2 regions of the Ewingella allii genome follow, and region 2 is predicted to be linked to the other one. Evidence: predicted binding sites of a transcription regulator. Region 2 holds the regulator's gene; the other holds the start of a gene.
What was found. Region 2 encodes ArgR, which controls arginine synthesis, uptake and breakdown. Its sites were predicted from a motif close to ANTGAATAAAAATACANT; they were not measured.
Positions count from the first base shown of each region.

Region 1: the regulator ArgR is predicted to act here: its motif matches at 1,645-1,662, upstream of argC (N-acetyl-gamma-glutamyl-phosphate reductase).

Region 1 is NZ_JAWUDN010000012.1:104,280-120,319, forward strand. It holds gene ppc (phosphoenolpyruvate carboxylase) at 1-166, opposite strand, end outside; gene argE (acetylornithine deacetylase) at 444-1,598, opposite strand; gene argC (N-acetyl-gamma-glutamyl-phosphate reductase) at 1,824-2,828, shown strand; gene argB (acetylglutamate kinase) at 2,884-3,657, shown strand; gene SBO83_RS20400 (argininosuccinate synthase) at 3,719-4,939, shown strand; gene argH (argininosuccinate lyase) at 5,009-6,385, shown strand; gene SBO83_RS20410 (glutathione peroxidase) at 6,592-7,350, opposite strand; gene oxyR (DNA-binding transcriptional regulator OxyR) at 7,512-8,432, shown strand; gene sthA (Si-specific NAD(P)(+) transhydrogenase) at 8,415-9,815, opposite strand; gene fabR (HTH-type transcriptional repressor FabR) at 10,039-10,716, shown strand; gene SBO83_RS20430 (YijD family membrane protein) at 10,691-11,050, shown strand; gene SBO83_RS20435 (MFS transporter) at 11,381-12,976, shown strand; gene bglB (beta-galactosidase BglB) at 12,992-14,131, shown strand; gene trmA (tRNA (uridine(54)-C5)-methyltransferase TrmA) at 14,210-15,313, opposite strand; cobalamin riboswitch at 15,487-15,757, shown strand; gene btuB (TonB-dependent vitamin B12 receptor BtuB) at 15,825-16,040, shown strand, end outside.
Region 2 is NZ_JAWUDN010000008.1:42,314-58,353, reverse strand. It holds gene dacB (serine-type D-Ala-D-Ala carboxypeptidase) at 1-1,058, shown strand, start outside; gene pmrA (two-component system response regulator PmrA) at 1,069-1,731, shown strand; gene pmrB (two-component system sensor histidine kinase PmrB) at 1,728-2,795, shown strand; gene cgtA (Obg family GTPase CgtA) at 2,884-4,053, opposite strand; gene SBO83_RS16625 (DMT family transporter) at 4,072-5,043, opposite strand; gene rpmA (50S ribosomal protein L27) at 5,132-5,389, opposite strand; gene rplU (50S ribosomal protein L21) at 5,408-5,719, opposite strand; gene ispB (octaprenyl diphosphate synthase) at 5,979-6,950, shown strand; gene SBO83_RS16605 (DNA-binding protein) at 7,015-7,383, opposite strand; gene SBO83_RS16600 (helix-turn-helix domain-containing protein) at 8,051-8,317, shown strand; gene mdh (malate dehydrogenase) at 8,390-9,328, opposite strand; gene argR (transcriptional regulator ArgR) at 9,792-10,262, shown strand; gene yhcN (peroxide/acid stress response protein YhcN) at 10,745-11,008, shown strand; gene yhcN (peroxide/acid stress response protein YhcN) at 11,241-11,504, shown strand; gene mpl (UDP-N-acetylmuramate:L-alanyl-gamma-D-glutamyl-meso-diaminopimelate ligase) at 11,801-13,186, opposite strand; gene fbp (class 1 fructose-bisphosphatase) at 13,354-14,370, shown strand; gene SBO83_RS16565 (methyl-accepting chemotaxis protein) at 14,462-16,033, opposite strand.

The sequences.
Region 1 (16,040 bases), on a different contig from region 2:
GCTCTTGGCGATCTGCTTCATTTCCAGCGCGTGAGGATTTGGATAACTTACGAATTTTCTCAACACGATCAAGGATATGTTCTCCCAACGTATCTTTGATGGTGTCGCCAAGCAGTTTACCTAAGGTACTGACATTACTGCGCATTGCGGAATATTGTTCGTTCATATTACCTCTGTTGACCTCGGACCCGATTTTTATAATTTGTAGATAACTTTCACCCGTAAGGCTGTGACGCCTTTTTCTGTCTGCCAAACTTTCTCTTTTTTTAATTACACAACTGTTTTACCGCAAAAACGTCGTTTCCTTCACTAAAAAAAGGCATTTTTCGTCAATGTGGCTGAAATTTAATTACAGCTCACAAGGTATCAGTTTGTCTAATCAGCATATTGTCCAGTATCAAGAGCGCCCTGCGACGCCCTTGATATGGCTACTCTTTCTTCACTTATACGTGGTGGCAGAAGTGATGAACCACTTGCGCGATCAGCTCGCGAGTCGGCTTGATGAAGGCGGTATCGATGTATTCATCCGGCTGGTGCGCCTGCTCAATCGAACCCGGCCCTAAGACCAGTGTCGGGCACAGCTCTTGGATAAACGGCGCTTCGGTACAGTAGTTAACAATCTCGGTTTCCACGCCCAGCAGCTTCTCCACCACCTGCACCAGCTGGTGGTCCGGCGGGCATTCATAGCCCGGAATCGGCGGATGCAGCTCTTCGATGGCGACGCGGCCCGGCCAGCGACTGCTAACTGGCTCCAGCGCTTCTTGCAGCAGGCCGTCGAGGTCAGATAGCGTCAGCCCCGGCAGTGGGCGGATGTCCATGTGCAGCTCACAGCAGGCGCAAATACGGTTGGCCGCATCGCCGCCGCTAATGTGGCCGAAGTTCATGGTTGGATAAGGAATGACAAAGCCGCTGTGGTTGTAGCGCTCTTTCAAAGTGTTACGCAGGCCAATCAGCTGGGTAATGGAGTCATGCATCAGGTCGATGGCGTTCACGCCGCGCGCCGGGTCACTTGAGTGGCCCGATTGCCCGGTAATGCGAATCGCATTCGAAATATGGCCTTTATGCGCACGAACCGGCTTCAACGACGTCGGTTCGCCGATGATCGCGCAGTCTGGGCGAATGGCGGTGTTTTTCGAAAAATAGCTCGCGCCTGCCATGGTGGTTTCTTCATCGGCGGTGGCGAGGATATATAGAGGTTTAGTCAGTTTGGTTGTATCAATATCCCGCAGCGCATCGACGATAAAAGCGAAGAAACCTTTCATGTCGGCGGTACCCAGACCATAGAGCTTATTTTCATGCTCGGTCAGGGTGAAAGGGTCGCGAGTCCAGCGGCCATCGTCGAAGGGGACGGTATCGGTATGGCCCGCCAGCAGCAGGCCGCCAGCACCTTGGCCCACGCTTGCCAACATATTGAATTTATTGCGAGTATTCGGCACAGGTTGGATTTCAACCTTAAAGCCTAGATCGCGGAACCAGCCTGCTAACAGGTTGATTAGCTTTTCGTTGCTTTGATCTAATGCGCTGTCTGTGGCACTGATCGAAGGTATCGCGATTAACGCCCGATAAAGCTCAATAAAAGGAGGTAATTTCATCTTCACTGTTGACAGCCTTTAGTTAGGGTAGTATTCATATTCATGCAGTTTATGTGAATAAAAATACAATATGCCAGCGCGTAAGGGAACCGGAAAGAACGGTCGGTTTAACCCAACGCAGTTGCTGAGAATCTCGCGGGTGAACGGCGTATGACGCGGTGAACCCTGTTACCTAAGAAGTACGCTGTATCGCAAAGCCATACAGTTAAGTTGAGAAGGTGAACAGACCCCATGTTGAATACGCTGATTGTTGGTGCCACAGGCTACGCCGGAGCTGAACTCGCTGCCTACCTAAATCGCCACCCACAGATGAACATAACCGCTTTAATGGTTTCAGCGCAAAGTGCAGATGCAGGAAAATTGCTTTCTGATTTGCACCCTCAGTTAAAAGGCATCCTCGATCTGCCTGTTTTGCCAATGAAAAACGTGGAAGACGCGGCAAAAGATATCGATGTGGTTTTTTTAGCCACTGCCCATGAAGTCAGCCACGACCTGGCGCCGCAATTTTTGGCAGCAGGCTGCGTGGTGTTTGACCTGTCCGGTGCATTCCGCGTCAACAAGCCTGATTTCTACTCCGAATTTTACAGCTTTGAACACCAGCACCTCGACTGGCTGGACAAGGCGGTGTACGGCCTTGCTGAATGGCAAGCCGACAAACTCAAAACCGCGCAACTCATCGCGGTCCCAGGCTGCTACCCAACGGCGTCTCAGCTGGCGTTAAAACCGCTGGTGGAAAATGGCCTGTTGAACGAAGACCAGTGGCCGGTGATTAATGCGACCAGCGGCGTGAGCGGCGCGGGGCGTAAAGCCTCTCTCGGCACCAGCTTCTGCGAAGTCAGCCTGCAACCTTACGGCCTATTCAATCATCGTCACCACCCAGAAATTGTAGAGCATCTCGGCGTGCCGGTGATCTTTACCCCGCACCTGGGCAACTTCCCGCGCGGCATTCTGGCCACCATCACTTGCCGCCTGAAAGCGGGCGTGACGGCGCAGGACGTGGCGGAAGCCTTCCATAACGCTTACCACGACAAACCTCTGGTGCGTCTCTACACCAAGGGCGTTCCGGCGTTGAAAGACGTGGTGGGCCTGCCGTTCTGCGACATCGGTTTTGTGGTGAAAGGCGAGCATCTGATTGTGGTTGCGACAGAAGATAACCTGCTAAAAGGCGCGTCGGCGCAAGCAGTGCAATGTCTGAACCTGCGCTTTGGTTTCCCAGAAACCCAATCGCTGCTTTAATTTATCTTGGTCTAAAATCAAACATTTACTTAAACCGATTGAGGCGCGAACAGCTATGAATCCGTTAGTTATCAAATTAGGTGGTGTGTTGCTGGACAATGAAGAAGCGCTCGAGCGCCTGTTCATGGCGCTGGTGACCTATCGCCAGCAATATCAGCGCCCATTGGTGATCGTTCACGGCGGCGGTTATCTGGTCGATGAGCTGATGAAGAAACTCAACCTGCCCGTGGTGAAGAAGGCTGGCCTGCGCGTAACTCCGGCGGACCAAATCGACATCATCACTGGCGCATTGGCCGGTAGCGCCAACAAAACCCTGCTGGCGTGGGCGGTGAAAAACGACATCAACGCCGTTGGCCTGTCATTGGCAGACGGCGGCTCGGTAGTGGTAACGCAACTGAGCGAAGATCTGGGTAATGTCGGCAAAGCAGAAGTCGGCTCTCCGGCGCTGATTAACACCCTGACTGGCGCAGGCTACCTGCCGATTATCAGCTCCATTGGTATCACCGCCGATGGTGAACTGATGAATGTGAATGCTGACCAAGCCGCGACGGCACTGGCAGCCACGCTGGGCGCAGATTTAATCTTGCTGTCAGATGTGAGCGGTATTCTCGACGGCAAAGGCCAGCGCATCCCGGAAATGACCACGCAGAAAGCGGAACAGCTGATTGAGCAAGGCATCATTACCGACGGCATGATTGTGAAAGTTCACGCCGCGCTAGACGCCGCGCGCTCTCTTGGCCGCCCGGTGGATATCGCCAGCTGGCGTCACGCCGAGCAGCTTCCGGCACTGTTTAATGGCACGGCGATCGGTACGCGTATTCTGGCGTGATCTTCGTGCTTAACCCATTGACTGAATTGTTAAATCAATAAAATTTTTAAAGGAAATCATCATGGCAGCAACCAAAGGTATCAAGAAAATCGTTCTGGCTTATTCTGGCGGTCTGGACACCTCGGCAATCATTCCATGGCTGAAAGAAAACTACGGCGACTGTGAAGTGGTGGCTTTCGTTGCAGATATCGGCCAAGAGCGTGCTGACCTCGAAGGGATCGAGCAGAAAGCCCTGCGCACCGGTGCTTCTGAGTGCCACGTGGTTGACCTGCGTGAAGAGTTCATCAAAGACTACGTTTACCCAGTGCTGAAAAGCGGCGCGTTGTATGAAGGCAGCTACCTGCTCGGCACCTCAATGGCGCGTCCATTGATTGCAAAAGCACAGGTTGAGCTGGCGTTGAAAGTGGGCGCTGATGCACTGTGCCACGGTGCGACAGGTAAAGGTAACGACCAGGTGCGTTTCGAAACCACTTACACCGCGCTGGCTCCACAGCTGAAAGTGGTCGCTCCTTGGCGTGAGTGGGACCTGCGTTCTCGCGAAGCCCTACTGGATTACCTGAAAGAGCGTAATATCCCGACCACCGCGTCGCTGGAAAAAATTTATAGCCGTGACGAAAACGCGTGGCACATCTCTACCGAAGGCGGCGTGCTGGAAAGCCCATGGAATGCAGCAAACAAAGATTGCTGGGCATGGACAGTCGCGCCAGAAGACGCGCCGGACGAAGCTGAGCTGGTCACCGTTAAAGTTGAGAAAGGCGCGGTTGTGGCGGTTAACGGCGTAGAGCTGACACCATTCCAGTGCCTCGAAGCGCTGAACGTGCTGGGCGTGAAACACGGCGTTGGCCGTATCGATATCGTGGAAAACCGTCTGGTGGGTATTAAATCCCGCGGTTGCTACGAAACGCCGGGAGGCACCATTATGATGGCTGCGCTGCGTGGCGTTGAGCAGCTGGTTCTCGACCGTGACAGCTTCAAATGGCGTGAGCAGCTGGGCCATGAAATGTCTTACGTGGTTTACGATGGTCGTTGGTTCGCTCCGCTGCGTGAATCTATCCAAGCCGCCGCTGACGCACTGGCAGAAGATGTGAATGGCGAAGTGGTGGTGAAGCTGTACAAAGGCACCGCGACGGCTATCCAGAAGAGTTCTCCGAACAGCATGTACTCTGAAGAGTTCGCTACTTTCAGTGAAGATGAAGTGTATGATCACAGCCACGCGGGCGGCTTTATTCGTCTGTTCTCGTTGTCATCCAGAATTCGTGCGCTGAACTCAAAGAAGCAGTAATTCGCGCGTAGAAAATATTTTAAGGGCGCACAGGCTGCGCCCTTTTGCATAGATCAAGGAGTACAAGTTATGGCACTTTGGGGCGGGCGTTTCACTCAGGCGGCAGACCAGCGTTTTAAAGAATTAAATGATTCCCTGCGTTTCGATTACCGTCTTGCCGAGCAGGATATTATTGGCTCGGTGGCGTGGTCGAAGGCGTTGGTGACGGTTAACGTGCTGACTGCCGAAGAGCAGGTTCAGCTGGAAGAAGCCTTAGGCGTATTGTTGGAAGAAGTGCGTGCTAACCCGCGCGCTATCTTAGCCAGCGACGCAGAAGACATTCACAGCTGGGTGGAAGGCAAGCTTATCGACAAAGTTGGTAACCTCGGCAAGAAGTTGCACACCGGCCGCAGCCGTAATGATCAGGTCGCCACTGACTTGAAACTATGGTGCAAAGAGCAGGTGCTGAACCTGCAAGAGGCCGTGCGCCACTTGCAGCAGGCGCTGGTCGCCACTGCGCAAGCGAACCAGGACGCGGTCATGCCGGGCTACACTCACCTACAGCGCGCCCAGCCGGTAACTTTCGCACACTGGTGTCTGGCCTATGTCGAGATGCTGGCGCGTGATGAAAGCCGCCTGCAAGATACTCTGAAACGTCTGGACGTCAGCCCGTTGGGCAGTGGCGCACTGGCGGGCACGGCGTACCCAATGGACCGCGAGCAGCTGGCCGGTTGGTTAGGATTTGCCTCGGCGACTCGCAACAGCCTGGATAGCGTTTCCGACCGCGACCATGTGATGGAGCTGCTGTCGAACGCCTCTATCAGCATGATCCACCTGTCGCGCTTCGCCGAAGACCTGATTTTCTTCAACAGCGGAGAAGCGTCGTTTGTAGATCTGTCCGACCGGGTGACCTCTGGCTCATCCCTAATGCCACAAAAGAAAAACCCGGACGCGCTGGAGCTTATCCGTGGCAAGTGTGGCCGCGTGCAGGGCGCGCTGACTGGCATCATGATGACCATGAAGGGCCTGCCGCTGGCGTACAACAAAGACATGCAGGAAGACAAGGAAGGGCTGTTCGACGCGCTCGACACTTGGATGGACTGTCTGCAAATGGCGGCGCTGGTGCTGGACGGTATTCAGGTCAAACGTCCGCGTTGTAAAGAAGCCGCGCAGCAGGGCTATGCGAACTCCACCGAGCTGGCGGATTATCTGGTCGCCAAAGGCGTGCCATTCCGCGAAGCTCACCATATTGTTGGTGAAGCCGTGGTGGAAGCCATTGCTCAGGGCAAAGCGCTGGAAGCCCTGCCACTGGTCGATTTGCAGAAATTCAGCAGCGTAATTGGCGATGACGTCTACCCAATCCTTGAACTGCAATCTTGCCTCGACAAGCGCGCAGCCAAGGGCGGCGTGTCACCACAGCAGGTTGCTCAGGCGATCAGCGATGCCAAAAGCCGCCTGGGCGAGTAATCGCTCACGGCGTCAGACCAAAAGGCTCCTGTTCAGGGGCCTTTTCTTTAGGTAAAAAGCAGACAAAAAAAGGCGGACATAAAGTCCGCCGAATGTTCACGTAGTCTCTCACTCGCCATCAGGCTGCTTGCCTTGCAGCAATACCCTGATTTTGAGCTTCTTTCATTTTACTTATGTTAATTCTCTTACAATCTTTACGCGTCGTCTTATTGTGCCAATTCGCACACGTCTGCTTCGCTGTTCAGATAGACATCCAGATCGTCGCTTCCCCCGATGTGGCGACCACCAATAAAGACTTGTGGCACAGTTGCACGGCCTGTTACAGCGCGCAGGCTGACCGTAGTCGCGTCTTTACCTAATACAATTTCTTCATACTGAATGCCGCGCTCTTGCAGCATTTGTTTCGCTTTAGAGCAGAAAGGGCAGCCCGGCTTGGTGAACACGGAAACCGATTCCTGCACTTTATAATCCGGCGCCAGATACTTCAGCATGGTATCGGCATCAGACACTTCAAACGGGTCGCCCGGCTTGTTTGGCTCAATAAACATCTTCTCTACCACGCCGTTACGCACCAGCATGGAGTAACGCCAAGAGCGCGGGCCGAAGCCTAAATCAGCTTTTTCAACCAGCATGTTCATGCCTTTGGTGAATTCGCCGTTGCCGTCAGGAATGAAGGTGATGTTGGCGGCGCTTTGCTCAGCCTTCCACGCATTCATGACGAAAGTATCGTTGACGGAGACACACAGAATGCTGTCTACGCCGTGGCTCTTAAACACGCCTGCCAGCTCGTTGTAGCGCGGCAAGTGGCTCGAAGAGCATGTCGGGGTAAAGGCACCCGGCAGCGAAAATACAATGACCGTTTTATTTTTAAACAGTTGATCGGTGCTGAGATCCAGCCATTGGTCTCCTTGACGAGTGTGGAAAGTAACTTGTGGAACTTGTTTCCCTTCGTGGCTTGTAAACATCAGTAACCTCTTAATTTATAAAATATAAAACTTGCGCTCTGTCAGTATCGTTTCGATGTGTGCCATTATTAACGATTGTTGTTGATAGTTATAATCGTTGATTGCTATCTTATCTATCGCCGCGAGCTATCGTCTCGACCTGTTATGGCAATGGAGGAAAAATGAATATTCGTGATTTGGAGTATCTGGTGGCTTTGGCGGAGTTCCGTCATTTTCGACGCGCTGCGGATTCTTGTCATGTGAGCCAGCCGACCTTAAGCGGGCAGATCCGCAAGCTGGAAGATGAGCTGGGCGTGATGCTGCTGGAGAGAACCAGCCGCAAAGTGCTGTTCACCCAAGCGGGTTTATTGCTGGTGGATCAAGCCAGAACCGTGCTGCGCGAAGTGAAAGTGCTGAAAGAGATGGCCAGCCAGCAAGGCGAGGCGATGTCCGGGCCGCTTCACATCGGGCTTATCCCGACCGTTGGGCCTTACCTGCTGCCGCAAATCATTCCTACGTTGCATAAAACCTTTCCAAAGCTGGAAATGTATCTACACGAAGCGCAGACCCAGCAACTGCTGGCGCAGCTCGACAGCGGGAAGCTTGATTGCGCAATCCTAGCGCTAGTCAAAGAGAGCGAAGCCTTTATCGAAGTGCCGCTGTTTGATGAGCCAATGAAGCTGGCGATTTATGACGAGCACCCGTGGGCCTCGCGCGATCGCGTCGCCATGGCCGATTTAGCCGGAGAAAAGCTGCTGATGCTGGAAGATGGTCACTGTTTGCGTGATCAAGCGATGGGCTTCTGTTTCCAGGCCGGGGCGGATGAAGACACGCATTTCCGCGCGACGAGCCTTGAAACCCTGCGCAACATGGTCGCGGCAGGCAGTGGTATTACGCTGTTACCGTCATTGTCCGTGCCAAAAGAGCGCAGCCGCGATGGCGTGACCTATTTGGTGTGCGACAAGCCGGAACCGAGACGCACCATTGCTCTGGTATATCGTCCCGGCTCCCCGCTGCGTGGCCGCTATGAGCAGCTTGCCGAAGCCATCAAGGTTCACATGCAAGCTCATATGGATAACGCTGCGTTAAAACAGGCGGTTTAATCCATTCAGGGCGGCAACGCGATACGCTTCCGCCATGGTTGGATAGTTGAAGGTAGTATTAACGAAATATTCGATAGTATTGCCTTCGCCTTTCTGTTCCATGATCGCCTGCCCGATGTGGATAATCTCCGCCGCACGCTCGCCAAAGCAATGAATACCAAGGATTTCTTTGGTATCACGATGGAATAGCAGCTTCAGACTCCCCACGTTCATCCCGGCGATTTGCGCCCGTGCAAGATGTTTAAACTGCGCGCGGCCCACTTCGTACGGTACCTTCATGGCGGTCAGATCTTGTTCGGTTTTACCGACAGAACTGATTTCCGGAATGGTGTAAATCCCGGTCGGAATGTTTTCAATCAGATGAACTTTGGCTTCGCCCTGAATCATCGCCTGCGCGGCAATGCGGCCCTGATCGTAAGCTGCCGACGCCAGGCTCGGGTAGCCAATGACATCACCCACGGCATAGATATGCGACAGCGCGGTTTGATACATGCTGTTCACTTTCAACAAGCCACGGCTATCAGCCACTAAGCCAATGTTTTCTAAGCCCAGTTGATCGGTGTTACCTGTACGTCCATTGGCGTAAAGCAGGGCGTCTGCTTTGACCTTCTTGCCGGATTTCAGGTGCATGATCACGCCATCTTCAACGCCTTCAATCTTCTCAAACTCTTCGTTGTGACGAATCACCACGCCGTTGTTCCAGAAGTGGTAGGAGAGGGCGTCAGACATCTCTTGATCGAGGAATGACAGCAGGCGGTCACGGGTGTTAATCAAGTCGACTTTGACGTTCAAACCACGGAAAATCGACGCGTATTCGCAACCGATCACCCCGGCGCCATAGATGATGACGTGGCGCGGCTCGTGGCTCAGTTCAAGGATTAAGTCGCTGTCGTAGATGCGTGGGTGGCTAAAGTCGACGCCGTGCGGGCGGTAAGGGCGCGAGCCACAGGCGATGACGATATTGTCGGCGGTAAGCTCTTCATGGGTGCCATCGGCGTAGCGCACGCTGACAGTGTGTTCATCCACGAAGCTGGCGTCACCGGCGAAAAGCTGGCACTGGTTGCGCTCATAAAAACCCTGACGCATGCGAGTTTGCTGATTAATCACTGAGTCAGCGTGGCGTAGGATGTCGGGGAAGCTTGAACTCAAGGTGCGGGAATTGTCGCTATACAGCGGATTTTGGTTGAATTCGATAATTCTGCTGACGGCGTGGCGCAGGGCTTTCGAAGGGATGGTTCCCCAGTGAGTACAGCCGCCACCGACGTTATTATAGCGTTCGATGACCGCAACTCTGGCCCCTTGTTTAACCAGTCCCATAGCGGCGCCTTCTCCGCCAGGGCCTGAGCCGATGATAATGGCATCAAAATGAGATTGCTGTTGCATGGTTCGAAACCTATTTTTTATACAAAATAACAACGAGAAAGTAACATATTAGTCCTGTTTTCCCTACAAGCAGTTGTCAATTCGTGGGAAAACCGCAACATTCAGACCCACTTTATCCTCTCTTTTCTATACCTCGGCGGGTTAAAAAATTTGGTATAGTGAAATCATAACGAGTCATTTTATTAACACCTTTAATAAGAAGAAAACACTGCGGATGAAGGTTATGGGCGTAAGAGCACAACAAAAAGAGCGCACGCGCCGCTCACTGATTGAGGCGGCATTTAGCCAGCTCAGTGCTGAACGCAGCTTTGCCAGTTTAAGTCTGCGTGAAGTTTCCCGCGAGGCTGGAATCGCACCCACCTCTTTTTATCGCCATTTCCGCGATGTTGATGAACTCGGCCTGACCATGGTAGACGAGAGTGGGTTAATGCTTCGTCAACTGATGCGTCAAGCGCGTCAGCGCATTGCCAAAGGTGGCAGCGTGATTCGCACCTCCGTATCGACTTTTATGGAGTTCATTGGCAATAATCCTAACGCCTTTCGCTTACTGCTGCGCGAACGCTCCGGGACCTCTGCGGCCTTCCGCGCCGCCGTCGCTCGTGAAATTCAGCACTTTATTGCAGAACTGGCAGATTATTTACAACTCGAAAACCACATGCCGCGTAGCTTTACTGAAGCGCAGGCAGAAGCCATGGTGATCATCGTCTTTAACGCCGGTGCCGAAGCGCTGGATGTTGATATAGCCCAGCGTCGCCAGCTCGAAGAGAGACTGGTGCTGCAGCTACGTATGATTTCTAAAGGTGCATATTACTGGTATCGCCGTCAGCAGGAGCGCACGGCGGTGTCTCCAACTAATAAGTCCAGAGGTACTGAAGATGACCGAACAACCGAACCAGGATAATGGCACTTTGCTCCTGGCTCTGATTGCCGGACTGTCGATCAACGGCACGTTCGACGCGTTTTTTAGCTCCGTAGTAACCTTCTCCGTTTTTCCCGTGATAGCACTTTGCCTTGCGGTCTATTGCCTGCATCTGCGCTATCACCACAAAGAAATGGCCAAGGGATTACCGACCTTAGCGGCGGCCAGCTTCCTGCTCGGTTTCCTGCTTTACAGCACTATCGTGCGCGCGGAGTACCCGCAGCTGGGTTCCAACTTCCTGCCGTCGCTGATTAGCGTGGTGCTGGTGTTCTGGATTGGTATCAAGCTGAAGAAGCGCAAAGCAGACAACCTCTAATTTTGCCACTGCGGCTTACCCTAATGAGCACATTAAGGCAGCCACTCGGCTGCCTTTGTTTTATCTGCCATCCCCATCCGTTACCCCTGATGTCGCAGATCCATTCCCCAGTAATTTATGAAACAACAGTTCATTAATATCAAACTACTGTTTGGTAATTAGATGTTGATCGGCTAAACCTTTCTATAATTGCCACATGTTAGAGATGAGTGGCAAAACCAGAAAGGTCTTCGGCCTCCCCCATCGCTAATTTGAATCATGGCAGAGCGGACCCGCGTCCATTTGGATTCTGCCTACGTTTGGCAGTGATTCAATAAGGGGCTGACGGCGATGAAAACACGAAAAATCGGACTACTAAATTACCTTGCTTACGGCTCGGGGGATTTTCTTGGCGCAGGGACGACGGCCTTAACCGCCGCGTGGCTACTCTATTTCTACACCACCTTCTGCGGGCTAACCCCGATTGAAGCAACCTTTATCTTTGCGACCGCCCGCGTGGCGGACGCCGTACTCAGCCCGTTAATGGGCTATCTGACGGATAACTTTGGCGGCACCTGGCTCGGTAAACGCTTTGGGCGGCGCAAGTTCTTCATTCTTCTCGGCATTCCCTGTGTGTTTAGCTACAGCCTGATGTGGGTTGGCGAGATGAACTACGTCTACTATCTGCTGACGTATCTGCTGTTCGACATCGTTTACACCATGATCCTGGTGCCTTATGAGACGCTGGTGCCGGAGATGACCGACGATTTCAAACAGAAAACCAAGTTTTCCGGGGCGCGTATCGCACTCGCACAGCTGTCGGCCATTTTGGCCGCCTTCCTGCCGGGGATCTTGCTGCAACAGCTGGGTAAAGATAATCCCCTCTCTTTCTTCTACTCGAGCTTGGTCTTCTCGGTGATCTGCGCGCTGGTGCTCACGCTGGTCTATTTCTTCACTTGGGAACGGCCGGCGGAGCTCAAGTCGGAAGCCATGTTGAAAATAGAACGCGAGCGCCAACAGTTGACGCTGGGGCAGAGCCTTAAGCGATTGAAAGTTGAACTCTCTTCAACGCTGCGTATTAAGATTTTCCGCCAGCATCTCGGCCTGTACCTTGGCGGCTATATCGCGCAGGACGTGTTCAACGCGGTATTTACTTATTATGTGGTGTTTGTGCTGATGCAAACCGCCACTGTCGCCTCGAACCTGATGGGCGTGATGGCTATTCTGCAATTCGTCGCCGTGATTGCGATGATCCCATTGTGTATTCGCTTCGGGCCCGCGCCCTCTTATCGGCTGGCCGTGACCCTTTTCGCGCTGGCGGTGATCTCCTACGGTTTCCTCTATTTCAGCCACATGAGTGATTCGATGTCGCTGTTACTGTTGATCTCCGCATTGGCCGGGCTGGGGCGAGGGGGGATCAACTACGTGCCGTGGAATATCTACACCTATATTGCCGATGTTGATGAAACCATTACCGGCCAGAGGCGCGAGGGGATTTTTGCCGGCGTCATGACCCTAACGCGCAAGGCTTCGCAAGCTGGCGCGGTGATGTTAGTCGGCATCATTTTGCAACTGTCGGGTTTTGTCTCGGGCAAGAGCGAGCAGTTGCCATCGGTGGGGCATACCATCCTCGGCGTGTTGGTTGTGGGGTCGCTGGTGATGCTGACGATGGGCTTTATTATTTCGCTCTACTTCCGCCTCAATTTACAGACTCACCGCGTGCTGGTGCAGGAAACGCAAAAAATGCGTATCGCCAATCGCCCCGTCCCTGAGCAGATCACCACAGAAGACCGCGCCACCGTGGAACTCCTCACCGGCCTGCAATATGAGTCCTTGTGGGGTAATAACAATATTGGTTATTTGCATCGCAATAATCCGCCGCCGCAAAAAGCGACCTCTGAGGTTATGTCCGATTTACCCATTCAGCAGCAGGGTCAGCGCCCTTAAATAATGGAGAGCATCATGAAGGTTTTTGACGTTAAGCACAGCGCGCTGCTGAGGCAGCCTGAGTATTTTATCTCGCGAAACGAGCTACAGTCGCTGATTCATAAAGTGACTCATAATCTGGTGAATATTAAAGATGAAACCGGCGAGTTCCTGCTGCGTCTGGACGATGGCCGGGTTATTGATACCAAAGGCTGGGCGGGGTGGGAATGGACCCATGGCATCGGCCTATACGGTATTTATCAATATTATCAACAGACTGGCGATGACCAGATGCGGGCAATCATTGACGACTGGTTTACAGCAAGGCTGGCCGAAGGCACGCCAACCAAAAATGTTAACACCGTCTGCCCGTTCCTGACGCTGGCCTACCGTTATGAAGAAACCCGCAATCCGGCTTGGAAACCCTATCTTGAGCGCTGGGCGGAGTGGGTGATGCATGAGATGCCGCGCACCGAAAAACGCGGTATTCAGCACATCGTTTATAACAATGAAAATAGCCAGCAGATGTGGGATGACACGCTGATGATGAGCGTGATGCCCCTGGCGAAGATCGGCAAACTGCTCGGTAGACCGGAGTTTATCGAAGAGGCGACCTATCAGTTCCTGCTGCATATTCAGTACCTGATGGATCGCCAAACCGGCCTTTGGTTCCACGGCTGGACCTTTGGCGGCCAGCATAATTTTGCTCAGGCTCGCTGGGCGCGAGGAAACAGTTGGATAACCGTCGCTATTCCTGAGTTTATCGAGCTGCTCGACTTACCGGAGGGCAACGCGACGCGCCGTTATTTACTGCAAGTTTTAGAGAGTCAGATTGCCGCGCTGGCGGCCTGTCAGGACGAAAGTGGTTTGTGGCATACGCTGTTGGATGACCCGAATTCTTATCTGGAAAGTTCAGCGGCGGCGGGATTTGCCTACGGGATCCTGAAGGCCGTTCGCAAACGCTATATAGATTCAAGCTATGCGCCGGTTGCCGAGAAAGCCGTGCGCGGCGTGATAAAGCAGATCAATCCGGCAGGCGAGTTGACGGGCGTTTCATTTGGCACCGCCATGGGCAGCGATCTGGATTACTACCGGCAAATCCCCATCACTTCCATGCCTTACGGGCAGGCGATGGCCGTGTTATGCCTGTCGGAATATCTGCGGGTCTATTTGTAGCGAAAATAGCTGACGGAAGCTTCAGCTGTAAAAAAGGCGGGCTCACTCAGTGGCCCGCCTTATTGTTTTAGACTCTTTCTACCGGCGTTTTTCCAGCAGCACGCCGCATTCCATATGGTGGGTATAAGGGAATTGGTCGAACAGCGCCAGCTTGGTCAGGCTGTGGGTCTGGCTCAGCGTCTCGAGGTTGGCGCACAGCGTGTCCGGGTTGCAGGAGATATAGAGGATACGGTCGTAGCCTTGCACCATCTTCACGGTGTCATCGTCCAGCCCGCTGCGCGGTGGATCGACAAAAATGGTGTTACAGTCATAGCCGGACAAATCCACATCTTTTAAACGATGGAATTCGCGCACGCCGTTCATCGCCTGAGTAAAGTCTTCGGCCGCCATGCGGATAATCTGCACGTTATCAATCTGATTCGCTTCGATATTATATTGCGCCGCCGCCACGGACGGCTTGGCAATCTCAGTCGCCAGGACGCGGTTGAAGTTCCTTGCCAGCGCCAACGAGAAGTTGCCGTTGCCGCAATAAAGCTCCAGCAGGTCGCCGGTCGAGCCTTCAGTAATGCCCAGCGCCCATTCGAGCATCTTGATGTTCATCTCGGCGTTTGGCTGGGTGAAGCTGTTCTCCACCTGACGATAAATCATGTCGCGGCCCGCCACTGGCAGTACTTCATCGACATAATCTTCGTCGAGCATGATTTTAGTTTTTGCCGCGCGGCCAATCAGCTGAATATCAAAGCCATCCTGACGCAGTTTGTCGCGCAGCACCGTCGCGGCCGCCGTCCACTCATCATCCAGCTTGCGGTGGTAGAGCAGTGAAGTGATCAACTTGCCGCTGCGCGTGGACAAGTAATCAATCTGGAAGATTTTGCGGCGCAATACCGGCTCATCTTTAATAGCGGCAATCAGCACAGGCATCAGACGGTTAATCAGCTCGCTGGCGGCGGGGAACTGATCGACGCGCACGCGAGCCTTGGTCTGCTGATCAAACATAATGTGGTAGAGGTCGCCCTCGTCATGCCAGACGCGAAACTCGGCGCGCATGCGATAGTGGCTGACCGGAGAGCGGAAAACCTCAGGAGCCGGCGCCTGAAAAGGCGTCATCATCGCCGTGAGACGTGCGGTCTTTTCCGCCAGTTGGTCGTCGTATTTTTCAATGGGCAGGTTTTCAGGCGTCATGATTTATCTCGTCTACTGCGGGTAAATGGGCGAACTTAGCGGGGGATTGTAGGGAATGCTCCCGCGAAGTCCAGTTTTCCGCTTATTCATGGGCGTTATTGCCATGCTTCTCACGCAACCTATTTGATTAAAATTTAATGGCCCTTACGGATGTCTGGATTTCCAAAAGGGTTGATCGTAGGATGCAATTCGGCCTCGATAAGAGAGTTAAAAGGGAATCCGGTGTGAATCCGGAACTGGCGCGCAGCGGTATGGGGAAGTCAAGGCGATAGCAGCTTGAGCTGTTACCGACACTGTCTGGTTCTTCTTTCTTTATATAGTGAACTTTTTATAGAGAATGTAAGAGAGATGGGAAGTCATCGCCCGGTGGCGGCATATTATTTTTTTCTTTAATTAGCCAATAAATCCTAAGTCCGAAAACCTGCCGATATTCCGTCGCATTTTCACCCTCGTCGCGAGAACGTGGGTGTTTTTCTGCGGCATCCGCCAATTAAGTTTGGATGCTCAATTCATGACAATTAAAAAGCACGCGCTGCTGACGGTATTATCCGTCACGGCTTTTTCAGGGTGGGCGCAGGACAATACCTCTTCTGATAACAACGACAATCTCGTTGTGACCGCCAACCGTTTTCCACAGCCCGTTTCTTCCGTGTTAGCCCCAACCGATGTAGTGACCCGCGAGGATATTGATCGCTGGCAGTCTAAATCCGTGGTGGATGTATTACGC
Region 2 (16,040 bases):
AGGGCATCAAACAAATTACTGGCGATGTGATCATCGACAGCTCGGTTTTCGCCAGCCATGACAAAGCGCCAGGCTGGCCGTGGAACGATATTACCCAGTGCTTCAGCGCACCGCCGGCGGCGGCAATTGTCGATCGAAACTGCTTCTCGGTTTCGCTCTACAGTGCGCCAAAACCTAATGATAACGCCTTCATTCGCGTCGCATCATACTATCCAGTCCACATGTTTAGCGAAGTGCGGACACTGGCGAAAGGCTCACCTGATGCGCAATATTGCGAGCTGGACGTGGTGCCTGGCGAACTCAACCGTTACACGCTGACGGGCTGCCTGACCCAGCGCAGCGAACCTCTGCCTTTGGCCTTCGCCATTCAAGACGGAGCGAGCTATGCCGGTGCCATCATTAAAGATGAGCTGCAACAGGCTGAGATTCAAATCGACGGCACGCTGAAGCGCCAGACACAGCCGACGCCAGTGGGTACGGTTCTGGCCCAAACGCAGTCCGCGCCGCTGCACGATTTGCTGCACATCATGTTGAAGAAGTCAGACAACATGATTGCTGATACCGTGTTCCGCACCATAGGACACCAGCGTTTTGGCGTGCCGGGCACGTGGCGTGCGGGCTCCGACGCCGTGCGTCAGATCCTTCGCCAGAAAGCCGGTATCGATTTAGGTAACTCTATTCAGGTAGATGGCTCTGGCCTGTCGCGCCACGACCTGTTGTCACCTGCGACCATGATGCAAGTGCTGCAATACATTGCTCAACACGATCAGGAGCTAAACTTCATATCAATGCTCCCTCTGGCGGGCCATGACGGTACATTGCAATATCGTGGTGGTTTGCACGAAGCGGGCGTGGATGGAAAAGTTTCTGCGAAGACCGGCTCACTGGCTGGCGTTTATAACCTCGCGGGCTTCATCACGACGGCCAGCGGCCAACGTATGGCCTTTGTGCAGTTCTTATCTGGCTATGCTGTTCCGCCGGAAGATCAGCGCACGCGTAGAGCACCGTTGGTTCGTTTTGAAAGCCGTCTCTATCGGGATGTATATCAAAATAACTGAGTTCTAAACGATGAAATTACTGATCGTTGAAGATGATGAACTCTTACGTCAGGGTCTGGCACTGGCCCTCAGCGGAGAGAATTACGCTTGTGATTGCGCATCGACAGCGGCAGAGGCCCATGGCCTAATTCTGGCAAGCCAGTACAGCTTGGTGGTGTTAGACCTGGGCCTACCCGATCGCGATGGCGCCTCTCTCCTGCGCCAGTGGCGCCGGGAGCATATCTCCATCCCCGTGCTGATCCTCACAGCGCGCGATGCCCTTGAGGATCGCGTAGACGGCCTTGATGCCGGTGCAGATGATTATCTGATTAAACCTTTCGCGCTGGTCGAGCTATTGGCGCGGGTCAGAGCCTTAATCCGCCGCTATCAGGGGCAGAGCGATAATCAGGTTATCGTCGGCTACCTCAAAATTAACCTCTCCACCCAGCAAGTTTATAAAGATGGCGCTCCCGTCGAAGTGACGCCGAAAGAGTTCGCTATCCTTTCCCGGCTGATGATGCGGGCAGGCCAAACCGTGAATCGCGAACTTCTACAGCAAGATCTCTACACCTGGAATGACGATCTCGGCTCAAACACGCTGGAAGTGCATATGCACAACCTGCGCCGCAAATTAGGCAAAGAGGTTATCCGCACCATTCGCGGTAACGGCTATCGTTTAGAGGTCTCTGAATGAACAGCATGCGGCGTCGGCTGCTCGTCATGCTGGCGCTGATCTTGTTCGTCACTCAGCTCACCAGCGTGTTTTGGCTTTGGCATGAGAGTCAGGAACAGATCAACCTGTTGGTCAACGACACGCTCTCAGCCAAGGTGCGCAATAGCCATGTTGAGAAAGAGATAGCCGAGGCGATTGCCTCGCTGATTGCCCCTTCCCTACTGATGATGGCCGTCACGCTGCTGCTCTCCTTCTGGGCTATCAGCTGGATCATTCGGCCACTTAACCAATTGCAGAATCGGCTGGAAACTCGCTCGGCGGACAACTTATCCCCCCTGCCGCTTAACAGCGAAATCAGCGAAATCGTCTCGGTCACTAAGGCGCTGAATCAGCTTTTCGCCCGGCTTTCCAACACCATTCAGCAAGAGCGGCTGTTTACCGCCGATGCCGCCCATGAGCTGCGCACGCCGCTGGCCGGAGTGCGTTTGCACCTCGAGCTGATGGAGCAGAAAGGTGTGGAAGGCAGCAAGACCTTGATTAGCCGCATCGATCAGCTGATGCTGACTATCGAGCAGCTACTGATGCTATCGCGTGCGGGGCAAAACTTCGCGAAGGGGCATTATGATCAGGTGGACTTGGTCGAGCACGTGGTGCTGCCTCTGCAGGAGGAGCTGGAGGAGATGCTTACCCTGCGCCAACAGTCTCTGCGCTACTCCCTGCCTGAGAAGCGGGTGATTCAGGGCGACGCCATCCTGCTACGCCTGATGGTGCGCAATCTGGTGGAAAATGCCTTTAGGTATGGCCCGGAGGGTGGTGAGATAACCTTGACCCTGCTAAGTGAGAATCAGGGCGCAGTGGTGAAAGTCGAGGATAACGGCCCGGGAATTGATGAACAGAAAGCCAGTGAGCTGACTCAGGCTTTCAAACGCGTTGACCAGCGATACGGTGGCAGCGGGCTGGGGCTGAATATCATTGTGCGCATTGCCACACTGCACGGCGGCAATCTGCAATTGAGCAATCGCAAAGATACCCAAGGCCTCTGCGCCCAGTGCTGGCTACCAGAAACCTTTATCGACAAATACTAAGCCCAGCCTGAACCTCCAATGTATGCATGAAAAAAGGCCGCTGTAGAGCGGCCTTTATCGACGTGTAAATAATCAATTAAACGCAGAATTAACGTTCGTAGATAATCTCTACGCCTTCGTCATCATCTTCGTCCCAGTCATCATCCCAGTCGTCATCTTCGGCTTCGACTTCAGCCAGTTGCTCACGGTGGTAATCATCCCACATGAATTCAACTTTCTCTGGCACGGCAGCTTCAACAGCCATGTGCTTAGGATTTTCATTGATGAACTTCATCACATCCCAGCACAGCGCGTTAACGCCTTCGCGATTGGCGGCAGAGATCAGATAGTAATCTCCTTCCCAACCCAAAGCATCGGCGATGGTTTTAGCACGAGCTTCAGCTTCTTCTTTCTCAATCAGATCAACTTTGTTGAACACCAACCAGCGCGGTTTTTCTGCCAATTTGGCATCATACTGCTGCAGTTCGTTGATGATAACTTTAGCGTTTTCAACCGGATCAGATTCATCGATTGGTGCGATATCAATAAGATGCAGCAGCACGCGGCAGCGCTCAAGGTGCTTCAGGAAGCGAATACCTAAACCTGCGCCTTCCGAAGCCCCTTCAATCAGGCCTGGGATATCGGCAATCACGAAGCTCTGCTCGTTATCCATACGCACAACGCCCAAGCTTGGCACCAGCGTAGTAAATGGATAATCGGCAACTTTTGGTTTAGCGGCTGAGACAGAGCGAATGAAGGTTGATTTACCGGCGTTCGGCAGACCTAGCATGCCCACGTCAGCCAACAACATCAGTTCCAGAGAGATGTCGCGCATCTCACCCTTGGTGCCCATCGTTTTTTGGCGAGGGGAACGGTTTACGGATGATTTGAAGCGGGTGTTACCTAGGCCGTGAAAACCGCCTTTGGCAACCATCTGCTGCTGGCCGTGGCGGGTCATGTCACCCAATACTTCGCCAGTGCCCTGATCCAGAATACGCGTACCGACCGGGACTTTGATGACGATGTCTTTGCCACGTTTACCCGTACAATCGCTGCTCTGGCCATTGGTGCCGCGCTCTGCACGATAAGATTTCACAAAACGGAAATCGATCAGCGTGTTGAGGTTTTCATCTGCCAGCACATAGACGTCGCCGCCGTCGCCGCCGTCGCCGCCATCAGGGCCGCCACGAGGGATATATTTTTCACGACGGAAGCTGACACAGCCGTTACCGCCATCACCTGCCACGACCAAAATTGTGGCTTCATCTACAAACTTCATGTGTACCGTCTCCGTAAATCATTCACCCGGCTGCTTAAGAGTCGCCACCAGGGTTTGTTCTGTCCGACCAGGCCACCAACGATGGCCAATTGCGGAAAACATCGCTCCCGCCACCACCACGAATGCTCCCAAATAACCAATTAGGTTAAGCACTGGTGCAGCAAACATATTAGGCCAGGCAAGTGCTAATAAATCTGAAAATAGCAGGGTAAACAATGGCGTCAGGGTAACAAATGCACTTACTTGTGCCGCCTGCCATCTCGCCATCGCTTCCGCTAATGCGCCATATCCTACTAACGTATTCGCGCCACAAAACAATAAACAGGCAAATTGCCAACTATTGAGCTGCGAGAGCATCGCCGGACTGGCCAGCGGGAGCAATGCGATAGAACATAAAGTGTACAGCAAAAACAAGATCTGAGGTGAGGCTAGCCGCCGCAATAAGACCTTCTGCGTAACGCCGTAAATAACCCAAACCGTTGCCGCACTTATCCCCAGCAATACACCCAGGGTGTAATCCGTGAGACGTGTGAAAATTTCAATCAGGCTGGTATTAAAGAACAGCACCAAGCCGAGTATCAGCATGCCCGCCCCAATCACTTGGGTTACGCGCATCTTCTCTTTCAAGATAATGACGCTGGCGAACATCATGCCGACGGGTGATAACTGCCCGATAACCTGCGACGCCGTAGGGCTGAGGTATTGCAGAGATGACCCAAACAAGACGAAATTGCCCAATAACCCACAGGTCGCGACTAACAGTAAAATCAACCAGCGAGGACTTTTGAACATTTGCATCGGCGGCAATCTATGCCGTGATGCCAAAATACATCCCAGCACCACTGCGGCCAGAGAGAACCTAAACCAGACGACAGTGAAAGGGTCCATGACGACTAACACTTGCTTCATCGCTATAGGCAGCGAACCCCAGCACATTGCCGTGATCACCGCTAACAGAATCCCTATAGGCGCCTGCGATTTCGTGTCCATGTCCCTGCCATACTTAGGCGAACCAGAATGTAAAAAGCCCCGCAACGAATTGCGGGGCTTACATCTATTTTCTTAAGACTCGAGAAATTTATTCAGCTTCGATGCTGATAAATTTACGATTTTTCGGGCCTTTAACTTCGAACTTGACTTTACCGTCAGCCAAAGCAAACAGAGTGTGGTCTTTACCGCAACCCACGTTGTTACCAGCGTGGAATTTGGTGCCGCGCTGACGAACGATGATGCTGCCTGCCAGTACTGCTTCGCCGCCAAAGCGTTTTACGCCAAGACGTTTAGCTTCTGAATCGCGACCGTTGCGTGTGGAGCCGCCAGCCTTTTTGTGTGCCATTGTTCCGCTCTCCTAAACTTAAGCGCTAATGCCGGTGATTTTAACATCAGTGAACCACTGACGGTGGCCCTGTTGCTTACGGTAATGCTTACGACGACGGAATTTAACGATCTTAATTTTGTCGCCACGACCGTGAGCAATAACTTCAGCCTTGATCAAACCGCCAGAAACTAATGGCAGACCGATATTGATTTCTTCACCGTTAGCAATCATCAAAACTTGGTCGAACTCAACTGTTTCACCAGTTGCGATGTCCAATTTCTCAAGGCGAATAGTCTGCCCTTCGCTAACACGGTGTTGTTTACCACCACTTTGGAAAACCGCGTACATATAAAACTCCGCTTTCCGCGCACTCAACTTTGTATAGTCCAGAGGGCGCTATAAATATTCACAATAGGGCGCGAATTCTACGCAAAAAATCAGCATATGACAAGAGCACTTTCACGACAAAAGAAGAAAAAAAGCGCAGTTCACTAGATGGCATTTATCTCCATTGTTTTTCAAGTACAATCCCCTTTACAGTTAGCGCCATGTGCCAATGTGAGCCAGATCTCATTGCGGTGAAGAGTAACGCAGCCGAAAAAACACAATGAACCTAGAACAGATTATCGATCTCACCGAGCAGGACATGGCTGCGGTCAACGCAACCATTCTGGAACAGCTGAATTCTGATGTATCACTGATCAATCAGTTGGGCTATTACATCATTAGTGGCGGTGGTAAACGCATTCGCCCAATGATCGCCGTACTCACCGCGCGCGCGTTGGGCTATGAAGGCGACAAGCATGTGACCATCGCCGCCCTTATCGAGTTTATCCATACCGCGACGTTGCTGCATGACGACGTGGTTGATGAATCTGATATGCGCCGTGGAAAAGCGACAGCCAATGCGGCCTTTGGCAATGCCGCCAGCGTGCTGGTTGGCGACTTTATCTATACCCGCGCTTTCCAGATGATGACGGATTTAGAGTCAATGCCGGTGCTGGCGCTGATGGCGAAAGCCGTCAACGTGATTGCCGAAGGTGAAGTTTTACAGCTGATGAACTGCAACGATCCGGACATTACGGAAGAGATCTATATGCAGGTTATCTACAGCAAAACGGCCCGCCTGTTCGAAGCGGCATCCCAGTCATCGGCCATGCTGGCCGGCGGCAACGACGAGCAAATTCAGGGTCTGCAAGACTATGGCCGCTATCTGGGCACGGCCTTCCAGTTGATCGACGACTTGCTGGATTATGATGCGAATGGCGAGACGCTGGGTAAAAACACCGGCGATGACCTGAACGAAGGCAAACCCACCCTGCCTCTGCTTCACGCCATGAAGCACGGCGATGCCGAGCAATCAGCCATGATCCGTGGTGCTATTGAGCAAGGAAATGGCCGCCATCTGCTGGAGCCGGTTCTGGCAGCGATGCACCAGTGGGGTTCTCTGGACTACACTCGCGCTCGCGCTGAAGAAGAAGCTGATAAGGCGATTCGCGCATTGCAGGTCTTGCCAGAATCGCCTTACCGTACGGCGCTGGAAGGCTTGGCGCATATTGCGGTAAGAAGAGATTTCTAATCCACGCCTCTTAAAACGGCTGTACCGCGATTCGGCTGCGGTACAGTTGTCATTTCACATGGCTTCAGACATCAGGCGTATAAGGCTTAGCGCTCAATCGATTTAACACCTCTGACATCCCTTCCCGCACGATGAATTTGATAATTAAATCCCGCTCATCTTCTTTTAACTGTTTGTAGCTCTCAATCCAAATCGCCAGAGGATCTTGATGGGCAGTGTAAACATATTCAGCGGACTGCTCTTTCATTTCCAGGCTATTCATCGCCTTAATCGGTAAAGTGCCAATGTGATATTCAACGGCGCGTCCCTGAACACCCCAACGACGGCGTTTTAACCATGCCTGACGCCGTGCCATACTGTGAATGCCCTGAGTTGAATTTGGCAGACCGTCGAAACCAATTAATTCCCTCGCTGAAAACCACTCTTTTTTCATAACGTTCCTTTTCATATTGTGCATTTGCACAAAAGAATGCTGTTATAACGCGCTGAGACCATGAAAATGTCCATAAATGGCCTGTTCTGCTTTCCGTTTAGCTTTAGATTTAATAAAAGCAGATAACTTATAGCACTACTTAATAGAAGTAATAAAGCTGATTAACTCACTTCAATAAGTAACAAAAGAAGCCCAGATATCGATTAATCTTTTTTATGAAAGTTAATAAATACACAATCAGTGTTTTTTGGAAAGTATTAAACAGTTAGTCAACAAACCAATCAAAATCATTAAACCAATATTTTTCAAAGAGATAAAACCAAAAGTGATGAGCGAAAATCTTTTACAACCCTCACTCACTTGCCACCAAGGACCTCACGGCTGTCGGTAATTAGTCAGACATCTTATTCATATATTTAAAGTAGCAAAAAAAGTCATTCATTTATCCTCCTAATAAATAGGCGGTTTTGATTAACTTGCGCCATTAATTTAGAACAATTTGTATTACTCATTTGCGTTAGCAAGAATAAAGAGATATTTTCCCAAAAATGAAAAGCTTTTCAGAAACCAAGAACATCCATTTTTAAAGCTCATATTCTGGATCTTGATACCAAAAATCATATCAATATTACGACGATCAACTTGCCGATAATAAAAGGGAATACGTATGAAAGGACATAAAGAAAATTGGCATCAGGCAGACATTATTGCTGCATTACGCAAGAAAGGCACCACCCTGGCGGCAGTATCACGAGAGGCCGGTTTGAGTTCATCAACCCTAGCAAATGCATTATCGCGGCCGTGGCCTAAAGGAGAGCGCATTATTGCTGATGCAATAGGTATCCACCCTTCCCTCATTTGGCCGAACAGATATTTTGATCCTACGACCTCTAAAAGAATTGAGCGAAAAATCCGTTCCCCAAATAAAGCCTGAGGTTCTTGCAAACAACGCATAAAAAAACCGCCGGGGAGACCGGCGGTTGATTTGGCACTGCCTAGGCAGATATCACTTGTTGATGAACTGCTCACCTAACTCGATATCTTTACGCAGTACGTCGAGCATTGAATCCAGAGATTGCTGCTCGAATGCGCTCAGAGTACCCACGCTTTTCAGCTCGGCTACGCCGTTTTTACCCAACAGAATTGGCTGTGCGAAGAAGCGGGCGTGTTCGCCTTTACCTTCAACATAAGCACATTCAACAATGTTGCTTTCGCCTTGCAGAGCACGAACCAGAGACAGACCGAAACGTGCCGCAGCCTGACCCATAGACAGGGTTGCAGATCCGCCACCGGCTTTCGCTTCAACCACTTCCGTACCCGCGTTCTGGATACGTTTAGTCAGATCAGCGACTTCACTTTCAGTGAAAGAGACGCCAGGGATCTGAGAAAGCAGTGGCAGGATAGTCACGCCTGAGTGGCCGCCGATCACAGGTACTTCGATGTCCTGAGGCTGTTTGCCTTTCAGTTCAGCCACGAATGTGTTTGAACGGATAGCATCCAGAGTCGTCACGCCGAACAGTTTGTTTTTGTCGTAAACACCGGCTTTTTTCAGCACTTCTGCTGCGATGGCAACGGTGGTGTTCACTGGGTTGGTGATAATACCAATCAGTGCTTTCGGGCAGGTTTTAGCCACTTGCTCAATCAGGTTACGGACGATGCCCGCGTTCACGTTGAACAGGTCGGAACGGTCCATGCCCGGTTTACGAGCTACGCCAGCAGAGATCAGCACCACGTCAGCACCAACCAGTGCAGGCGTTGCATCTTCACCGCTGAAACCTTTGATTTTTACTGCTGTAGGGATGTGGCTGAGGTCAACTGCTACGCCCGGGGTAACGGGGGCAATGTCATACAGAGAGAGTTCTGAACCTGAAGGCAGTTGGGTCTTGAGTAGAAGGGCGAGGGCCTGGCCGATACCGCCAGCTGCACCGAGAACTGCAACTTTCATCCTATACTCCTTTATTATCATAAACTTAAAAAGCGCCGTGAATTCATCTAGGTAGTGACCATCATCCACTGCACTACTGCAACAATCTCTATACCTGAGATTGAGAAGCTACGCGGTAATTTTGGCTGTATGTCGGCTTTATTTAAGATTATTTGCTTATGCATCAATGGCATAAATCAATGACATCATAAAAATAGCGTCACGAAACACGACAGGTTAACCGGCGGTTACATTACACCCGTTGATGGCATCAGGACAATATCAATTCCATAACAATTTAATAACTATGTCTTATGTCAACAATGCACAATTCCAGCATATTCATTACTAAATTCATCGCTGGATAAATGGGTATAACCAGACATTGCGCACAACTCAGGGTAATGCGTGATTATCTTTATTGCATAAAAATTCATATATATGCATAATCACCCGCACTATCGTTATGACCTTAGGGTGCAAAATGCGTAATCCTGCCAAACAGGAAGATCTAATTAAAGCCTTCAAAGCCTTATTGAAGGAAGAGAAGTTCAGTTCTCAAGGCGAAATCGTCCTTGCTTTGCAAGAGGACGGATTTGAGAACATCAACCAATCTAAAGTTTCTCGCATGCTGACCAAATTCGGTGCCGTACGCACCCGCAATGCGAAAATGGAGATGGTGTATTGCCTGCCGGCCGAGATTGGTGTCCCGACCACCACCAGCCCGTTGAAAAACCTGGTTCTGGATATCGACTATAACGATGCCGTTGTGGTGATCCGCACCAGCCCGGGCGCAGCGCAACTTATTGCCCGCCTGCTGGACTCATTAGGCAAATCGGAAGGCATTCTTGGCACCATCGCCGGGGATGACACCATTTTCACCACGCCAGCCCGCGGGTTTAGCGTGAAACAGCTGTACGAAGCCATTCTCAGTCTGTTCGAACAAGAGCTTTAATCGCGCTCTTCCTCAGCGTAAAGCCACTCCATTATATGCGCAGGTGACCCGTGAAGTACTCAACGGTATCCTGCGAGCACCCTTTTCTACCTTCTTTACTGGTTATTTATAAATTATTAACCCTAAAACCCACCTATCAGGTTGTTTTCCAAACGACCTGTCAAGATGTCATCCTGTTAAATACGACCCTACCAGTCACACCATCTTCACATGCTGGTTTCAATAGTGTGAATCTCTGCAATATTCAGCACAAATAGCTCAAATGACATAACCCATTAATTTATCTAGACAATACCCTCAAAAGGTCAATTTTAAGCCGTTTTTTATTCTTTTCTGTTATTAAAAACACTACTAGCCCCCTTATAACCACACCAAAAACTATTAGCAAACTATTAATATTTCGGGTTACTAGATGTATACTCATTTCCGTGATGTGAATCACTGTTTGTTCGGACTACATAATAAAAGAGACGAGGTCAATCATGAAAGTAACAACTACTATCGCTGCATTCAGCATTCTCTCTGCACTGTCATTTGGCGCATTTGCAGCACAACCTGTCACACAAGATCAGGCTAAAAATCTGCAGTCCGTCGGTATGGTTAGCGTCAGCGGCGTGGCCGGTGCTCCTACGGATATTCGTCAGGCACTATCTGATAAAGCGGATGAGCAAGGTGCAAAAGCCTTCCGCGTGATTGAAGTTCGCCAAGAAGGCAACTACCACGCAACGGCAGAGATTTACCAATAAGACGTTGAAGTCACAGACGTTTTAGTAAGAGAAGTTTGAGTAAGACAAATTATCTGGCCTAAGAAATAGAGGCCGAAGCATTAAAAAACGGATTTATCGCTGCAACGCACCAAGTTTCCAGAGCGCAAAAACGCCCTTCAATCTTGATAATACAGACCTGATGAATCCAAAACATGAATCGACGTTGCTATCAAATAACCTGCATCAACGTCATAAATATCAGGAAATTGTCATGAAAATCACTACTACTATCGCTGCACTTAGCCTGTTCTCTGCCATCTCATTTGGCGCTTCAGCTGCCAACTTGGTCACCAACGATCAGGCACAGAATTTACAACCTATGGGTACCATTAGCGTCAGCGGCGTTAACGGCGTACCTATGGATATCCGCCAGCAACTGTCTGACAAAGCCGACAGCAAAGGCGCGACCTCTTACCGTGTGATTGAGGCTTATAACGAAGGCGCATATCACGCGACGGCTGAGCTCTATAAATAAGCTTTATTGAGCGAAGCGAGTCACCCTCATAAGTAGAAAAATTGTTGTATTGAAGTCCCGGTTTCAATAGCCACCCAGCGATAAGAATAAGCGCTGTTGAGGCTGGAAAGAGAGCTGACACTGCCACTGCCGTGCTCTTAACTTCCCGAGACCCTCGTCGTCCTGTCCGACGACACCCTTTGGCTCCCGTGTATTGCGGGAGCTTTTTTTTATCCTTTTTTCCGCGCCCTGCTGCCTTTCAGCCATAAAAAAACACAGCCGGAGCTGTGTTTAAGAAGGTTCCAACAGGCTGAAGCTTATTCCTGCTCGACCGCCACAGATTTCGCCGCCAGAGCATCCAGCAGTTTGGTGTGAATGCCGCCGAAGCCGCCGTTACTCATCACCAAAATATGGTCGCCCGGCTGCGCGGCTTTCACCACTAAATCGGCCAGCGAGTCGACATCCGCGCTCCAGTGAGCCGGCTGCACACAGTGCTCAGCAACTTCTGCTACTTGCCAAGGAATGTGCTGAGGCTGTAACAGGAAGACTTCATCGGCACGGCCCAGCGCTGGCGCCAGCTCATTCTTGCTCATGCCCATTTTCATGGTGTTAGAACGCGGTTCGAGCACGGCCAAAATGCGCGCGGTACCGCCGACTTTACTGCGCAAGGCAGCAAGGGTGGCCAGAATCGCCGTCGGATGGTGAGCAAAATCGTCATACACGCTCACGCCATAGGCTTCGCCGCGCAGTTCGAGACGGCGACGGGCATTGATGAAATCGCCCAAGGCTTTGCAGGCATCTTCAGGCTTAACGCCGACGTGACGCGCCGCGGCGATCGCCATCAGGCCATTGTGCATGTTGTGTTCGCCAACCAGCGACCAGTGCACTTCGCCGACGCTCTCACCGCGCAGGTAGACGGTGAACGAGCTGGCGTCCGGGGTCAGCTTCTTGGCATCCCAGGCGCAGGTTTCGGCTTCACCAACAAACTCCTGCTCACTCCAGCAGCCCATCGCCATCACTTGTTTCAGCGGCGTGTCATTGTCGGGCAGAATGATTTTCCCCTGACCCGGCACCAGACGAACCAAATGGTGGAACTGTTTCTGGATAGCTTTTAAGTCGTCGAAGATGTCAGCGTGGTCGAACTCAAGGTTGTTCAGCACCAGCGTGCGCGGGCTGTAGTGAACAAACTTGGAACGTTTGTCGAAGAACGCGCTGTCGTATTCGTCGGCTTCAATCACCATAAACGGACTGTTACCCAGACGTGCAGAGACGTCGAAGTTGCCCGGCACGCCGCCGATGACATAGCCCGGCTCGTAGCCGCAGGCTTCTAGGATCCACGCGACCATGCCAGCCGTGGTGGTTTTACCATGGGTGCCCGCAACGGCAATCACCCAGCGGCCCGGCAGCACGTGGTCGTGTAACCACTGTGGTCCAGAAACGTAAGGAATGCCCTGCTCCAGCACAGCTTCCACGCACGGGTTTCCACGCGTCATGGCGTTGCCGATGATCACCAGATCAGGACGAGGCTCGAGCTGCGCGGGGTCGTAACCCTGGATCAGTTCAATACCCTGATTCTCCAGCAGCGTACTCATTGGTGGATAAACGTTGTTATCTGAACCGGTAACCTGATGCCCTTGTGCGCGTGCCAGCATTGCCAGCCCGCCCATAAAGGTGCCGCAAATCCCAAGAATATGAATGCGCATATGTTTTCCATTAATGCCTTTAAGTCAGCCGCTATTCTACCGCTCAGAATCCTCCAGAAGAAATGGATTTGCCTAGGATTCATCCATATATTTGGGCTAAACTGCTCGTGCTCATGTTAAGGTTTCATTAATAAACCGTTATCCATCCTAGATTTAGGGAATGCGTCATGAAAACGTTAGGCGAATTTATTGTTGAAAAGCAGCAGGATTTTCCCCATGCGACGGGCGAGCTGACCGCTCTCCTTTCAGCAATAAAACTCGGCGCAAAAATCATTCATAGGGACATCAACAAAGCCGGGCTGGTCGATATTCTCGGTACAAGTGGTGTAGAAAACGTGCAGGGCGAAGTTCAGATGAAACTCGACCTTTACGCCAATGAAAAGTTAAAAGCGGCGATGTTAGCGCGCGGCGAAATTGCCGGTATCGCGTCGGAAGAAGAAGATGAGATTGTCGTCTTTGAAGGGGAACGTGCTGAAAATGCAAAATACGTGATCCTGATGGACCCCCTTGATGGCTCCTCCAACATTGATGTCAACGTCTCTGTCGGCACCATCTTCTCTATTTACCGTCGTACCACTCCACTGGGCCAACCGGTCACCGAAGCTGACTTCCTGCAACCGGGCAACCGTCAGGTCGCGGCAGGTTATGTGGTTTACGGCTCCTCCACCATGCTGGTTTACACCACGGGCGCGGGCGTTCATGCCTTCACCTATGACCCTTCACTCGGCGTCTTCTGCTTGTCTCATGAAAAAGTCCGTTTCCCTGCGAAGGGCAACATGTACTCCATTAACGAAGGCAACTACATCAGATTCCCGCTCGGCGTTAAGAAGTACATTAAGTACTGTCAGGAGCAGGACGAAGCCACAAATCGCCCTTACACCTCGCGCTATATCGGCTCTCTGGTAGCGGATTTCCACCGTAACCTGCTTAAAGGCGGCATTTATATCTATCCAAGCACCGCAAGTCACCCTACCGGTAAACTGCGCCTGCTGTATGAGTGCAACCCGATGGCGTTCCTTGCCGAGCAAGCCGGTGGTAAAGCCAGCGACGGTAAAAACCGTATTCTGGACATCATTCCGCAAAAGCTGCACGAGCGCGCACCTTTCTTCGTCGGCAACCGTTCTATGGTTGAAGATGCAGAACGCTTCATCGCTGAGTTCCCAGACGACGCTTACCCACAATAAGAACGCGTTATCTCTGTACATCACTTACATAAAAAAGGTTCGGCATTTGCCGAACCTTTTTATTTGCCCAAGCCATTAGTTTGGATTCGATTTACACCAAATCTTGCTGGCTGAGCTTAAACACCGACACGCTTTGCGCCAGTAACTGCGCTTGCTCTTCCAGCGAGCGCGTTGCCGCCGTCGCCTCTTCCACCAGCGCGGCGTTTTGCTGCGCCACCTGATCCATTTGGGTAATGGCGATATTCACCTGCTCGATACCGTGCGTCTGCTCGGTGGTGGCGATAGAAATCTCACGCATTAAGCTGGTAACGCGGCGCACTTCGTTGGCAATCTCCGTCATGGTGCCGGCCGCCGATTTGACCATGGTTTCCCCTTCCGAGATGCGGCTTTCAGAGTCCACAATCAGCTCTTTGATCTCTTTTGCCGACTGCGCGCTGCGCTGCGCGAGACTACGAACTTCGCCCGCCACCACGGCAAAACCGCGCCCCTGCTCACCGGCGCGAGCAGCTTCAACGGCGGCGTTCAGTGCCAGAATATTGGTCTGGAAGGCAATACCGTCAATCACCGTGATGATGTCGGTAATGCGTTTCGAGCTGTCAGTGATGGCCCGCATTTTATCCATCACGTGATTCACCACCTGACTGCCTTTATCGGCAATGCTCGAGACACTCTGCGCCAGCTGATTCGCCTGCTCGGAGTTGGTGGCGTTCATACGCACCGTAGAGGTCAACTGCTCCATGCTAGCCGCCGTCTCTTCCAGCGAAGCCGCCGACTCTTCGGTGCGCTGCGCCAAATTCACGTTTCCGGCAGCCAGTTCGCGGGTGCCGACGTCAATCTGATTGCCCGCATCGCGCACTCGGCCAACGGAGGCCGCCAGCGAGTCTTGCATCTTCTTCATGGCGCGCAGCAGACGGCCCATTTCGTTGCTACGCGAATCATCGATGTCATGGGTCAAATCGCCCGCCGCGATGAACTCCAGTTGGGCAATCGAGGTGCTCAGCGGATGCATGATGATTTTCTGCAACGCGAACCACGACAGCAGTGCGATAGAGATCGCAGCGATGCAGGCAACAATAATAATGGTCAGCTGGATGCGCGACTGGGCGCGAGCATGCTCAATGCGCTGCTGGGTGCTCTCCTGAGCGTAAATGCGGAAATCGCTCAGTGCCTTATCGTAGGCGTTGCTGTACGGCGTCATTTTGTTTTCTAACACGTCGTAATAGGCGTCGCTGCTTTGTGACTGAATCGCCGCTAGCGCGGGGAGCAAACCGTTGGCTTTATAAGCATCATAGGCGTCTTTCAAGGCCTTGGTCAGCGCACGCCCCTGCTCGTTGCCATCATCAATCCCCACAAACAGAGCCACTTTCTCATCGGCTTGTTTCAAATAGCCTGCCACTCGCCCCGCCGTGGCCTTCGAGTCATCCACCATGCCAATTTCCAACTGACGCACGGCCACGCTGCTTGCCACGCGAGCGCGCAGCGAGAAGCTGTAACTCTCCGCCAGCGAACCCAACTCTTCACCCTGCAACTGGTTAATTTGCTGCAACGAGGAGGCGCTCTGGCGAATGGCGTTGGCTCCTAAGACGCTGACCAACAATAAAATCAGGGTCATTACCCCTAACAAGGCGATCAACCCTGCCTTTACGCTCAACTTATTCAACATGCTGTGT